2 regions of the Jeotgalibaca sp. MA1X17-3 genome follow, and region 2 is predicted to be linked to the other one. Evidence: a T-box and tRNA genes for the amino acid it is inferred to sense, from the RefSeq annotation. Region 2 holds a T-box; the other holds one or more tRNA genes.
What was found. A T-box is a leader RNA that pairs with one kind of tRNA and senses whether it is charged. The one in region 2 lies ahead of tyrS (tyrosine--tRNA ligase), so its partner is inferred to be a tRNA-Tyr.
Positions count from the first base shown of each region.

Region 1: it has a tRNA-Tyr gene. The T-box ahead of tyrS (tyrosine--tRNA ligase) is inferred to sense a tRNA for this amino acid. The anticodon was not compared.

Region 1 covers NZ_CP090983.1:113,809-121,007, reverse strand. The annotation lists gene LZ578_RS00560 (ECF transporter S component) at 1-20, opposite strand, end outside; gene LZ578_RS00555 (phasin family protein) at 223-507, shown strand; gene LZ578_RS00550 (AarF/ABC1/UbiB kinase family protein) at 529-2,118, shown strand; tRNA gene LZ578_RS00545 (tRNA-Tyr) at 2,219-2,299, shown strand; tRNA gene LZ578_RS00540 (tRNA-His) at 2,343-2,415, shown strand; tRNA gene LZ578_RS00535 (tRNA-Gln) at 2,436-2,507, shown strand; partial or broken gene LZ578_RS00530 (FMN-dependent NADH-azoreductase) at 2,586-3,226, shown strand; gene LZ578_RS00520 (inorganic phosphate transporter) at 3,383-4,435, shown strand; gene LZ578_RS00515 (DUF47 domain-containing protein) at 4,448-5,077, shown strand; gene cdaA (diadenylate cyclase CdaA) at 5,247-6,089, shown strand; gene LZ578_RS00505 (YbbR-like domain-containing protein) at 6,086-7,063, shown strand; gene glmM (phosphoglucosamine mutase) at 7,194-7,199, shown strand, end outside.
Region 2 covers NZ_CP090983.1:679,812-687,010, forward strand. The annotation lists gene LZ578_RS03380 (GNAT family N-acetyltransferase) at 1-478, opposite strand, end outside; gene tyrS (tyrosine--tRNA ligase) at 471-1,745, opposite strand; T-box leader at 1,807-2,035, opposite strand; gene LZ578_RS03390 (NlpC/P60 family protein) at 2,337-3,650, shown strand; partial or broken gene metG (methionine--tRNA ligase) at 3,848-5,868, shown strand; partial or broken gene LZ578_RS03400 (TatD family hydrolase) at 5,950-6,722, shown strand; gene rnmV (ribonuclease M5) at 6,719-7,199, shown strand, end outside.

The sequences.
Region 1 (7,199 bases), 570 kb from region 2:
TTATTTCTTGTTTGTTTCATAATCATACTCCTTTTGTATGAACGGTCATTCCATATGTTTCATAACATGTTAGATGGATACTTATCATTTTAACAGAATTCAGTAAGAAAGTGCATCTTAAAATGGAACATAACTGAAATCTTTCTCGATTTGAGTTAATATATAGGCAAGGAGCAATGGAGTTGTTGAAATGCGATAAGAAGAGAAAGGAAGAGGATAAAAATGGAAGAGTTGAAAAAAATATTTTTAGCTGGTGTAGGTCTGACTTCTACTTCGATTGAAAAAGCAGAAAAACTGATTGAGGAAATGGTAGAAAAAGGACGTGTGACTGTCAAAGAAGGCAAAGAGATGCAAGAAGAATTGACTCGCAAAGTTACTGATTCACGTCCAGTAAGAAAAGCAGAAATGGATGAGATGGGATATGCTTCTAAACAAGAAATGGAAGCATTGGATGAAAAATTAGATACATTGAACCGAAAGTTAGATGCTTTGTTGGAAAAAGAATAAGATAAAGAAGGGAGAAAGGAAATGGCAAACGACAAACGATTACGAGAAATAGTACGGGTCTTGTCAGCATACGGGATCCAGTTCGTTTATAACCATAAAATCCAACATAAAAAGGATACAGAATTAGATGACGCAGCTAATTTACGGAAAGCCTTTGAAAAGTTGGGTCCCAGTTTTATTAAAATTGGACAAATCCTTTCTACTCGTCTTGATATTCTACCGCAAGCATTTATTGATGAATTAGCTCATCTTCAAGACAAAGCTCCAGAATTCCCATTTTCAGAAGTAGAACGTATCTTTTTTGAAGATACAGGAATGACACTGGAAAAAGTTTTTTTAAAAATTGAAGAAAAACCTTTAGCAAGTGCTTCGATTGCTCAAGTCCATAAAGGAATATTGCGTACGGGTGATGAAGTTATCTTAAAAGTACAACGTCCAATTATTGATGAATTATTAATTCGAGACTTAGATATTTTGATTGATTTGAGTGGGCGGATCCCTGGAGGAATTATCGATGTCATCGATCCAAAAGAAGCATTTGAACAAGTAAAAGAAAATACTTTGATAGAATTAGATTTTCGAAATGAAGCTCGTTTACTAAATGAATTTAAGGAACTTAATCAAGAAGTTGCCTATGTAGGCGTGCCTAAAGTCTATCAAGGTTTAACAAGAAGACGAATTCTCGTTGAAGAGTATATTGAAGGTATAAAAATAACGAATGATGAACAACTGGAATTGCTAGGATACGATATGGAAGATATTAGTAAGAAGCTTATGATGTCTTACTTGAAACAAATTTTTAATGATGGTTTTTTCCACGGGGATCCTCATCCAGGAAATTTTATTATCAAAGAAGGTAAAATATATTTTATTGACTTTGGGATTATGGGCAGGCTTTCGGAAGATAAGAAAGCTTCTCTAAATCAATTGATTGAAAGTCTTGCTACCCGTGACATCGATTTACTTGTCCAAGTGTGTTTGGATTTAGCTACTCCTACAGAACGATTAGATAAGCGAAAACTATATGATGACTTGAATCATATGTTTGATATTTATTTATCAGCAGATATGAAAAATATTCGTATGACAGAATTTATAACTGACTTTATCCGAATGTTTAAGCGCCACAACTTGATTGTTCCGAGTGAATTAACGATTCTAGCAAAAGCTTTATCTATTTTAGAAGGAGTATTCCAAGATCTTTCGCCAGACTTAAACCTCATTCGTACTGCAAAAGGATATTTAGGAGAACATTTATCTTGGAAAAATGTTCTACAACAATTCAGTAAAGAGAAACTAACATTGAAAAGTTATACTTTTTTAAAAGATTCTGTTGAATTACCTGGAAATATGGTGAAACTATTAAAGCAAACCTTGAATGGTCGAACTCGTTTAAAAATTGATATGGATGATTTGGATGAAAAGTGGATTGACCTCAAGAAAATGTTTAATAGAGTCGTCATGTCTTTAATCATTGTGGGATTACTACTATCCTCAGCAATCATGTCTTCCTCACCGGGAGGACAATATTTAGGACAAGCTGGTTTTGTGGTTTCTGGTTTGTTTGGAATTTGGCTATTAATTTCTATTTACCGATCGGGAAATTTATAGCTAAATTTAAAAATGAGAAAATCATTAGAGTTTATTTGTCTTGTTGAAATAAAAAAGAGCTTGTTTTACAATAGATAAGTCCGAATATAGTAGGACTTATGGAGGGGTAGCGAAGTGGCTAAACGCGGCGGACTGTAAATCCGCTCCCTCGGGTTCGGCAGTTCGAATCTGCCCCCCTCCATTTATTTTATTTATCTCTAAGGATGAATGGAATGAAAAATATGGCGGTTGTGGCGAAGTGGTTAACGCACCGGATTGTGGTTCCGGCACGCGTGGGTTCGATCCCCATCAGCCGCCTTTTTCATTTTTATTATTATTGGGGTATAGCCAAGTGGTAAGGCAACGGACTTTGACTCCGTTATTCGTTGGTTCGAACCCAGCTACCCCAGTCATTAGAAACCATTAAGACGTTGTCTTAATGGTTTTTTTTGAATGGATATATAAAAAAGCTCTAATAGGAGGGTATTATGAACGTATTAATGATAAAAGCAAATGATCGAAATGCTTCAGAAAGCATTTCCAGTAAGATGTACGAGACATTTCTCGAAGAAATTCAAAAAAATGAAGAAATCAATATAAATACCTATGATATTTTTGAAGAGGATATGCCTTATATTGGTCAAGATTTATTTAGTGCAATGGGAAAACTGGCTTTGGGTGAAAGTTTAAATGAAAAGGAAACAATTTTAATGGCTGCCAAACAAAAGGCGATGGATGCTTTTACAAATGCAGATGTAATTGTCATTGCCTTTCCTTTATGGAATTTAACGATTCCAGCACGGCTCCAAACTTTTATGGATTATGTATTTTCAGCAGGATTTACCTTTAAGTATGATGAGAACGGTAAAATGGTTCAATTAATGCCAGAAAAAAAGTTGTTTTGTTGAATGCTCGTGGTGGAATTTACTCTACTGTTGAAACAGCATCTATGGATATGGCAGTAAATTATTTACATAATGTTTTTGCAGGAATTTTTGGTATGGAAATATTGGCTGAAATAGTAATTGAAGGACACAACGCCATGCCTCATCAATCAGCTGAAATTATTGAGGAAGGGCTAAAGAAAGTTACACTTGCTGCCCAAATGATTGCTTCTAAAGAAAAATAAATTTTTGTACAGTTTGGTTGAATCCAAACTGTATTTTTTTAATTGATTTTTACATTTGAGATGTCTTTTTCAACGTAGTGGGGTAAAATGAATAGAAGAACTCACAAAGAAACCGATCTCATTTAAATTCACTTATGTAAAGAAAGAGGAGATATTATGACTATCCATTTGGGAGATTTTTTACAAAGCATTGTTGAAATTCCTACTCTTTTAATTATTGTTATCTTAACGCTTGGAGTTATTCTTGTGAATGGCTGGACAGATGCACCGAATGCTATCGCTACTATGGTTTCTACACGTTCTATGTCAGCAAAAAAATCAATTATTTTAGCAGCGGTATTTAATTTTTTAGGTGTTTTTATTATGACATCAATTAATGCTACCGTAGCCCAAACCATTGCGAATATGGTAGATTTTGGTGGAGATCCACATGATTCAATTATTGCTTTGTGTGCTGCATTGTTTGCGATTGTATTATGGGCGACCGCTGCTTGGTACTTTGGAATTCCTACGAGTGAAAGTCATGCACTTATTGCAGGAATATCAGGTGCTGCTATTGCATTGCAAGGAGGAATTGGTGGAATCAATCCTTCTGAATGGATCAAGGTAATTTATGGAATAGTTTTCTCGACCCTATTAGGTTTTGGACTAGGTTTTTTATTTACAAAAATGAATCAAATCTTTTTTAGAAGAATTCCACGTCAAAAATCAAATAACTTTTTTAAAAATGGTCAAATAGCTGCGGGAGCTGGGATGGCCTTTATGCATGGGGCACAAGATGGCCAAAAGTTTATGGGGATTTTTATGTTAGGTATTTTTTTAGGACAAGGACAAGGAAGTGTCTCAAATTTTATCATTCCCGTATGGATGATGATTCTTTGTTCAGTAGTAATGGCAATAGGGACTTCAATTGGTGGTTATAAGATTATAAAAACAGTTGGTATGGATATGGTAAAAATGGAAAAATATCAGGGATTTAGTGCAGACATGGCTGGGGCTGTGAGTTTGCTAGTCTCTTCTATATTTGGCTTACCTGTAAGCACTACACACACTAAAACAACTGCTATTATGGGTGTAGGGGCTGCAAACCGTCTTTCAAGTATTAACTGGTCAACCGTGAAAGATATGGTCTGGGCATGGGTACTTACCTTCCCTGGATGTGGCTTAGTAGGATATCTAATGGCCTTATTATTTATGAAAATCTTTTAGGAAGGTGATTATATGTTTAAGAGAAGAAAAGAAGAATATAACTATTTTAGTGCTTTTGAAGAAATATCACTCCTTATTATAGATGCTGCGGACTTCCTGTCAGAAAATATCAAAGATTATCAGTTACAAGCTTTAGAAGGAAAACTAAAAGAAATTCATAAAATAGAACAAGAAGCTGATGAAAAGAAACATCATATGATGAGTTATTTGTACCAAGATTTTCTTCCGCCTATTGAGAGGGAAGATATTATTCAATTATCACATGGGATGGATACTGTATTAGACAATATAGAAGATGTTCTCATCCGTATGGATATGTATCAAGCGAAAGTAATTAAACCTGAAATGTTGGAGTTTATGGACATTGTAGAGAAGGCCTCTCATAAATTATCTGAAATGATAAAAGAATTAAAGGACTTCAAAAAATCAAAACAACTATTATCGATTGCAGTTGAAATCAATCAATTGGAAGAACAAGCAGATGTGATTTATCAAAAAGCAACGAAAAGTCTTTTTATAGATCAAGAAGACTTATTTGAAAGTTTCGTTTACTCAAAAATTTATGATGCATTTGAGAAAAGTTGCGATTCCTTTGAAGATGTTGCAAATATTGTAGAGTCGATCATATTGAAAAACACGTAAATTTCTTATAAAGAGTCATAACAGCGAAGGGTAAGACCTTTTAAACAGTCTTACTTTCTTTGCTTTTTTTATAAAAAAGACAAATTAATAAAAAGTGCTTGTCAAAAAGACATCTATCAGAAACCTTATGATATAATAGAAAAGAATTGAAAGAGAAAGGGGCAGCCTTGTGACATTTAATATTGAAAATTTAATCAGTTGGCAGAACGCTTTCTTCCTTTTAGATATCATTCTCGTATGGTATCTTGTTTATCGGTTAATCATTATCCTAAAAGGTACACGGGCAATCCAACTCTTAAAAGGTGTTTTAATTATTGTGTTAATTAAACTTGCGGCCGTGCTTTTACAGTTACAAACCATTGACTGGATTATCAATCAAGTTATTCGCTGGGGAGTAGTAGCCGTTATCATTGTTTTTCAGCCTGAAATTAGGAGAGGCCTAGAACATTTAGGAAAAGCTGGTTTTCGCAACCGAACGAAACGTAAGGTACGAAAAGGGGAGGCTTTTGTACAAGAAGTAGATAAGGCCGTACAATATATGGCTCGAAGAAAAATTGGAGCACTAATTTCTGTAGAAATTCGAGATTCTCTTGATGATGTTGCACATACGGGTGTTCCTATTCATGGAGATATTACCAATCAATTATTGATTAATATCTTTATTCCGAATACTCCGCTACATGATGGTGCTGTAGTTATTCAAAACTTTAAGATTACAGCGGCAGCTAGTTATCTGCCTTTATCAGAGAATCCTATGATTTCTAAAGAGTTAGGAACTCGTCACCGTGCAGCAATCGGTTTGAGTGAAGGAACAGATGCTTTGACCATTATTGTTTCCGAAGAAACAGGTGGGATAAGTATTGCTCACCATAATAAACTCTATCGGGAAATGAATAGGGAAGATTTTGTAAACTATTTGACTGATGAATTTGTAGCAGAGGAAGAAGAGGAAACTAAATCGAATTTACTCCAAGAATTTTTTGACAATTTGAAATGGGGGAATTCTGAATGAAGAAAAAAGAAGAAAACCTTTTTGAAAATACATGGATGATTCGGATTATTGCACTTTTAATTGCTTTACTACTATTTGGATATGTTTATTCAGAGAATTATGGACTAACTACAACAAACAGAAATGATGCAATTAGTACGAATAGAAATGAAACTATTTCGAATCTTCCAATCCAAATTAATATGGATACTAGTCAGTACTTTCTTTCAGGACTTCCTGAGACAGTTGTATTGACATTATCGGGACCAGAGAGTGTTCTCGTTCAAACGTTGTCTGCTGGAGATTATAATATTGTTACGGAAGATTTAAATCTTTTAGGGCCAGGTAGACATACGATTCAACTACGAGCCGAAAATATATCGGAAAATCTTTCTTATCAATTAACACCTTCTCGTGTAAATGTCGAAATTGAAGAAAAAGTAACAATTGAAAGTCCTGTACAAGTAATTTTTGACTCTTCTACTGTAGATGAGGAATTTATCGCTGGTGAACCGAAATTGAGTAAAAGTACTGTAATCATAACCGGTCCTAGTTCTACCATTGAAAGGATTGATCGGATCTATGTAAAAGTAGCACCGAACTCACTTTTAAATAGTGATATTAATGTCAACTCGGTCATACAAGTCGAAGATAGTAATAAAAACAAATTAAATGTGACGATTGAACCACAAGAAATAAATATTCAGATTCCTATAGAACCATATAAAAAGACAGTCCCGTTGATCGCAAAACAAAAAGGTACACCTGAAACTGGAAAGACCTATGAATTTGATATTTTAGATGAAGGTGATGTTACAATTAATGGAAACCGTAATCTTTTAGCAGATATTGATGAAGTAGAGGTAGAGGTTGATGTAACAGGGATTAAAACAGATACGATTGTTACGTTACCAATTCAACTACCGTTTACAGCAAATTCATTGAGTCCAAAAGAAGTACAAGTAAATGTTAAAGTAAAAACTACTGTAAATTAACCAGAAAAAACAGGAAACCGAGTGGTCAAAAAGCTCGACAATTCTTATTAATGCCTTGAAAAAACAGAATGAGAATAATTAAATAAATAGAAATAGATTAATTATTCGATATGAAGGAGACAATTTAAAAATGGGT
Region 2 (7,199 bases):
TTACAAAGCCATCTCCAATAGAAGAAATAATAGAATCTATTTTAACAAATCCCATTTTTTCATAAAAAGTTATAGCAGATGAATTGTACTTATTTACTGTTAATTGTATAAAAGACTTCTTTTGTTGAAGAGCTCTTATCTTTAACTCCTTTATGATTTGGGAAGCAAAACCATTTCCACGGGAAGAATTTAAAAGATAAAGTTTACTTATGAACATCATTTGATTTTGCCACTCAATAGCAACATAGCCAATTTCTTCGTTATGAGCTTCAATTGAAAAATATTCCGTTTTTCCAGATGCAATGTCTTCGATCATTTTTTCAGTAGACTGAAGGTTTTTCAACATATAGTTGACTTGTTCTTCGCCAATAATCGGTACATAATGCTCTCGCCAAATGATGTCGGCAAGATTGGCTACATCTTCTACTTGCATCGTATCCCGAACTGGAACAAGTGTAGCACGAAGGGAATCAGTCATTCTTTGACACCAGCTTCACGAGGAAGTATTTTTTCTTTCCGCGACGAACAATAATAAACCGCTTATCAAATGAATTTTCAGCCTTTACAACAAAGTCTAACTCTGTTATTTTGTCGCCATTGATAGAAATTGCACCATTTTTAATATCTTCTCTTGATTGTCGTCGAGAAGGTTCTATACCCAAATCGACTAACCACGTTACTAAATCTTGTTCTTCTGTGGAAGCTTCAAAAGTTGGCATATTTTTAAATCCTTGTGCAATTTCGTCAGCTGTTAATTTCTTAACATCTCCTGTAAACAATGCTTCTGTAATTTTTAAAGCAATCTGAAGTTCTTCTTCGCCGTGAACAAACTTAGTCATTTCAGCAGCAAGTGTTTTTTGGGCTTCTCGTTTATGAGGCTCAGTAAGTACTTTTTCAGCTAAAACATCAATATTTTCTTTATTTAAGAAGGTAAAGTATTTTAAATATTTTACGACATCGCGGTCATCTTGATTTACCCAAAATTGATAAAATTCATAAGGGGTAGTCAATTCAGGATCTAGCCAAACGGCACCTCCAGCGGTTTTTCCAAATTTAGTACCATCTGACTTCAACATGAGAGGGATAGTAAGGCCAAATGCTTTTGCGTCTGCACCTTCTTTTTTCCGAATTAATTCAAGGCCTGCTGTGATATTTCCCCATTGATCTGCTCCACCAATCTGTACTTGTACATCTTCATGTTTATAGAGGTGTAGAAAGTCCATGGACTGAAGAATCTGATATGAAAATTCAGTGAAAGAAATCCCTACTTCTAAACGGCTTGCAACGATATCTTTCGCTAGCATCGTATTAACATTGAAATTTTTACCATATTCACGAAGGAACTCTAACAAAGTGAGTTCTTTTGTCCAGTCTAGGTTGTTAGTTAAACGAATATTGGATTCACTTTCGCCTGCTTGGAAAAGTTTTCTCATCTGTTTAGTGATGGATTCTGCGTTATGTTGAACTTGTTCTTCTGTTTGAAGTACACGTTCTTCAGACTTTCCACTTGGGTCTCCGATGGATCCAGTTGCACCACCTATTAAGATTACTGGATTGTGCCCTGATAATTGAAATCTTTTTAGAATCATGAAGGGGATTAGGTGACCAATATGCATGCTGGCACCTGTCGCATCAATTCCGCAGTATACACCAATCTTTTTCTGTTTTGCTAATTCACGTAATCCTTCTTCATCTGTTTGTTGATTGATGGCTCCGCGCCATTCTAGTTCATCGATTATATTCATATTTTGTTACACTCCTTTTTTTATATAAAAAAATCGTCCCTAGTAAAGACTATTCATCTTTACTAGGGACGATTTCCACCGTGTTACCACCCAAATTGTTTTCAAAAGAGTAAGTCACGAAGACTAACTAATGTTTATGAAAACCACTCTAGCTTTTATCGGTAGCAAACCGCTTATTTTTAAGAATGCTCCAGAATGTAATTCAGTTTAAGGTTGTACCAGCTTCCACCGTCTGCTGACTCTCTATTATGCAAGACCTTAATCCTACTTCGTTCTTTCAAAGCATTTTTTATTTATTCTTATTTCAATCATTATAAAGAAGGAGTTTAGAAAAGTCAATCATTGAGAGCGCTGTCTTATCTTGTCCTTCATCAACGTGTCTATTATATTACAAAATGAAACATAAGTCATATTTCGTTACGATTGTGTTACAAGGAAAATACAAGTTGACGATAAAGGATTTTTCACAAAGTATCTATGCTATGATTTCAACGTTGAGTACTATCTCAAGAAATTCTTAATATATTCTAAAAAAGCCAAATATAAAAAATTAATCATATAAAAAAAGAAAACTTAACGGGGGAATAAAACTTGAAAAAGAAACTTGTCACTTTTATATTAACGGGTTCAATCCTAACTGCAAGTCTAGCAGCACCTTTAACTGCATCCGCCGACGAATTAACGGATAAAATCCAAAAACAAGAACAAAAAGTAAATGAATTAGCGAATCGTGTATCAGGTGCAGAAGAAGTTCTCTCTACTGTAAATGCTGAAATCACAACAGCAGAAGAAAGAGCGGCTGAACTATCTGCTCAACGTGTTGAAACACAGGATGCAATCACTACATTAGAAAAAGAAATTGCTAAATTGCAAGAAATCATTGACCAACGTGAAGCTCAATTAGAAGAACAAGCACGTTCTGTACAAGTAAAAGGATCGAATGAAAGCTATGTAACGTTCGTATTCGCTTCCGAATCACTAACAGATTTAATTTCTAGAGTTGATGTGGTTACTAAAATGGTAACGGCTAATAAAGATTTAGTTGAAAAACAAATTGAAGACCAACAAGTCGTAGCAGATAAAAAAACTGAAACAGAAGAAAAATTAAATGAAATTATGGCAATGTCTTCTGAATTAGAGCAATTAAAAGGTACTTTAGAAGTAAAACGTATTGAACAAGAAAGTGCAGTAGCAGCGCTAAGTGCTGAAAAAGCAACTGCAGAACAAGACCGTCAAAAATTTGTTGCTCAAAAAGAAGAAGCAGATCGTCGTGCTGCAGAAGAAGCGGAACGCCAAAGACTAGCAGCTGAAGAAGCAGCGATTCAACAAGCAGCAACTGAAGAAGCGGCTCGTCAACAAGCTGTAGTAATTCAACAAGAGCAAACTGCAGGAACGGTCCAAGAAGTGGTTCAAACAAATACAAATACAAGTACGAATACTAGTACAACAAACACAAGTACAGCTTCAACTCCTACTGTTCAGGCACCAGCACCAACGCCAGCGCCTGTAGAGACTCCACAACCGGCAGCACCATCAACTCCGGCACCATCTGGAGATTTGATTAGTGTAGCTTATAAATATTTAGGAGTTCCTTATGTATGGGGTGGATCATCTACTTCTGGATTTGATTGTTCTGGTTTCACAGCTTACGTATATCGTGAAGCGTACGGAGTAAACATCGGAGGTTGGACTGTTCCTCAAGAAAATTCAGGAACACAAATTTCTGTATCAGCTGCACAACCTGGTGATCTATTATTCTGGGGTTCACGTGGTGGTACGTATCACGTAGCGATTTATCTTGGTGGTGGACAATATATTCATGCTCCACGAGAAAATGATGTTGTAAAAGTTGCATCCCTTAGTTCATGGGTAGCTCCTTCATTTGCAGTACGTGTAGCAAGATAATTTTCTAAAATTATAATGTTGGATAACCTTCTGAAGTCTTTTCTTCAGGAGGTTATTTTTATGGAAAGCTGAATGAATAACGTAGAAAAAAGTCTTATTTCTTTCCTAAATTAGACCGGCATCAATGAATAATCTATGGTAGAATATACTAATACCTATACATTTTTTAAGTAGGATTTCTAAGGAGGCACTCATTCGTGGCTAAAAATAATAAAACATTTTACATTACGACCCCTATCTATTATCCAAGTGGGAAATTACATATCGGGAATTCTTATACGACTATTGCTGCTGATGTGATGGCTCGCTATAAGAGAATGCGCGATTTTGATGTGTTCTATTTAACAGGAACCGATGAACATGGTCAAAAGATCGAAAAAAAGCAGAAGAATTAAATGTTTCACCACAAGAGTACGTTGATGGGATGATTAGTGAAATCAAAGCTCTGTGGAAAACTTTAAAAATTACTAACGATGACTTTATTCGTACGACAGATAAAAAACATAAAGATGCTGTTCAAATGATTTTTGAAAAATTATTAGAACAAGGAGATATTTTTCTAGGTGAATATGAAGGATGGTATTCTGTTCCGGACGAAGAGTTCTTTACAGAAACTCAATTGATGGAAGTATTCAAAGATGATAATGGTAAAGTAATTGGTGGATTAGCACCAAGTGGTCACAAAGTAGAACTCGTGAAAGAAGAGTCATATTTTTTCAGAATGAGTAAATATTCAGACCGCTTGTTACAATACTACGAAGAACATCCAGAGTTTATTCAACCAGAATCACGTAAAAATGAAATGATTAATAATTTCATTAAGCCTGGCTTAGAAGATTTAGCTGTATCTCGAACGACTTTCTCTTGGGGAATCCCTGTTAAGAGTGATCCGAAACATGTTATTTACGTGTGGATTGATGCATTAGCAAATTATATTACTGCATTAGGATATGGATCAGAAGATGATACACTTTATCAAAAGTTCTGGCCTGCTGATGTACATATGGTTGGAAAAGAGATTATGCGATTCCACTCCATCTATTGGCCAATTATGTTGATGGCATTGGATTTGCCACTTCCTAAACAAATATTTGGTCATGGTTGGCTACAGATGAAAGATGGCAAGATGTCTAAATCCAAAGGAAACGTAGTTTATCCAGAGATGTTAGTAGAACGTTATGGTCTAGATGCTCTAAGATATTACTTGATGCGTGAAGTTAGTTTTGGGCAAGATGGAATCTTTACACCTGAAGATTATGTCAATCGAATAAATTTTGATTTGGCAAATGATTTAGGGAACTTATTAAATCGAACGATTGCTATGATTAATAAATATTTTGAGGGTGAAATCCCGACATGGAAAGGTCAAGTTACATCGTTTGATGCTGATTTAATGGATACTACTAAAGATGTGATTACAAAGTATGAAAAAGAAATGGATCAGATGCAATTTAGTATGGCGCTATCAGAAATTTGGCGTTTAATTTCCCGAGCAAACAAATATATTGATGAAACATCCCCTTGGGTTTTAGCAAAAGATGATGAAAGAAAAGAAGAATTGGAAAGTGTAATGATTCATTTAGCTGAAAGTTTACGTATTTCTGCGATTTTACTATCTCCATTCCTGACAGAAGCACCTGCTAAAATCTTTGAGCAACTAGGGCTAGATTATGAAACACAAGCGAACTGGGAAAATTTAACTTTCGGTCAATTTCCTGAAAAAGCTACTGTGATTAAAAAAGGAACACCCATTTTTCCACGATTAGATTCTGAAGAGGAAGTGTTATATTTGAAAGAACAAATTGCTAAAACGGCTCCTGATAAGAAAGTAGAAGCAGTGGAGCAAGATTGGTCACCTTCCGAGACAAAATTAATGAGTGAAAAAGAAAAGCAAATAAAATATGATGACTTTGATAAAATAGAATTAAAAGTGGCAGAAGTTATTGATTGTCAACGTGTTGAAGGAGCAGATAAACTCTTGAAATTCCGTCTAGATGCAGGAGATGAAGGACATCGACAAATTCTTTCTGGAATTGCAGAGTGGTACTCGGATCCTGCTTTCTTTATCGGTAAAAAAGTTGTCATTGTTGCTAATTTAAAACCTCGTAAAATGAGAGGCGAAATTAGTCAAGGGATGATTCTTTCAGCTGAAAAGGATGGAGAATTACAAGTAGTATTTGCTCCAGAAAACTCTGCGAATGGAGCAATCGTAGCCTAAAAGATTAGAAAGAATAGCTGAGGCAGAATGCTTTGGCTATTTTCTTTTCTACTATCAAAAGACAAGGAGGAAGTAAATATGATATTGTTTGATACACATTGCCATCTAAATGTAGATGCATTTGAAGATGATCTCGAAGAAACGATTCAACGAGCTAAGGAAGTAGGAGTAGAAAGATTTGCAGTAGTTGGCTTTGATATTCCAACCATTGAAAAATCTTTACAGTTGAGTTCGAAATATCCTGAAATCTATAGCATCATCGGATGGCATCCTACAGAAGCTGGAAACTACACAGAAGAAATTCAAGAAAGTCTGCAAAATTTACTAAGAAATGAAAAAGTAGTAGCGATGGGGGAAATGGGATTAGACTATCATTGGAATACCTCCCCACCGGATACTCAGAAAAAGTTTTTAGACAACAAATTGCAATCGCTAAAAATATTAAATTACCGATAGCTATTCACATGCGTGATGCTATCGAAGATACTTATCAGGTTTTACGAGAAGAAGATGTTTCTGAAATAGGCGGAATTATGCATAGTTATAGTGGAGATGTTACGTATATGCAGAAGTTCTTGGATCTTGGGATGCATATTTCGATTAGTGGAGTCGTAACATTTAAAAAAGCAACGGAAGTTCATGAAGTAGCAAAAGCCGTACCTCTGGATCGCTTGTTAATTGAAACGGATTCGCCTTATTTAGCCCCTGTACCTTATCGCGGGAAACGAAATGAACCTTCGTATGTAAGGTATGTCTGTGAGCGTATTGCGGAACTAAGAGGGATGGATGCGGACGAAATTGCTCGCATAACTACTGAAAATGCAAATAGATTATTTAGATTGGAAGAAATATGAAAATAAAAGAAATGATTGTTGTGGAAGGCCGAGATGATACTAGACGTATTCAAGAAGCAGTCGAAGCTGATACGATTGAAACGAACGGTTCTGCAATTGATGAAAAAGTTTTAAAGATGATTGAAAAAGCTCAGGAAGTTCGAGGAGTGATTGTTTTGACTGATCCAGATTTCCCAGGTGGAAAAATAAGAGAAGCAATCACACAAAGAGTTCCCGAAGCGAAGCATGCATTTTTGAAAAAAGAAGATTGTCAATCGCCTAAGGGAGGGAGCTTAGGTGTAGAGCATGCCAGCAATGCAGCTATCCGATTCGCCTTGCAAAGTGTTCATACCCCTTCATCCGTACATGATGATATTGCTGAAGAAGATTTACGTATTTTTCTTTTAGAAGCTGGTTTTATCGGAAAAACACAATCCTCTCACTATCGAAAAATTCTAGGGGATGCGTTAGGGATTGGCCATACAAATGGAAAACAAC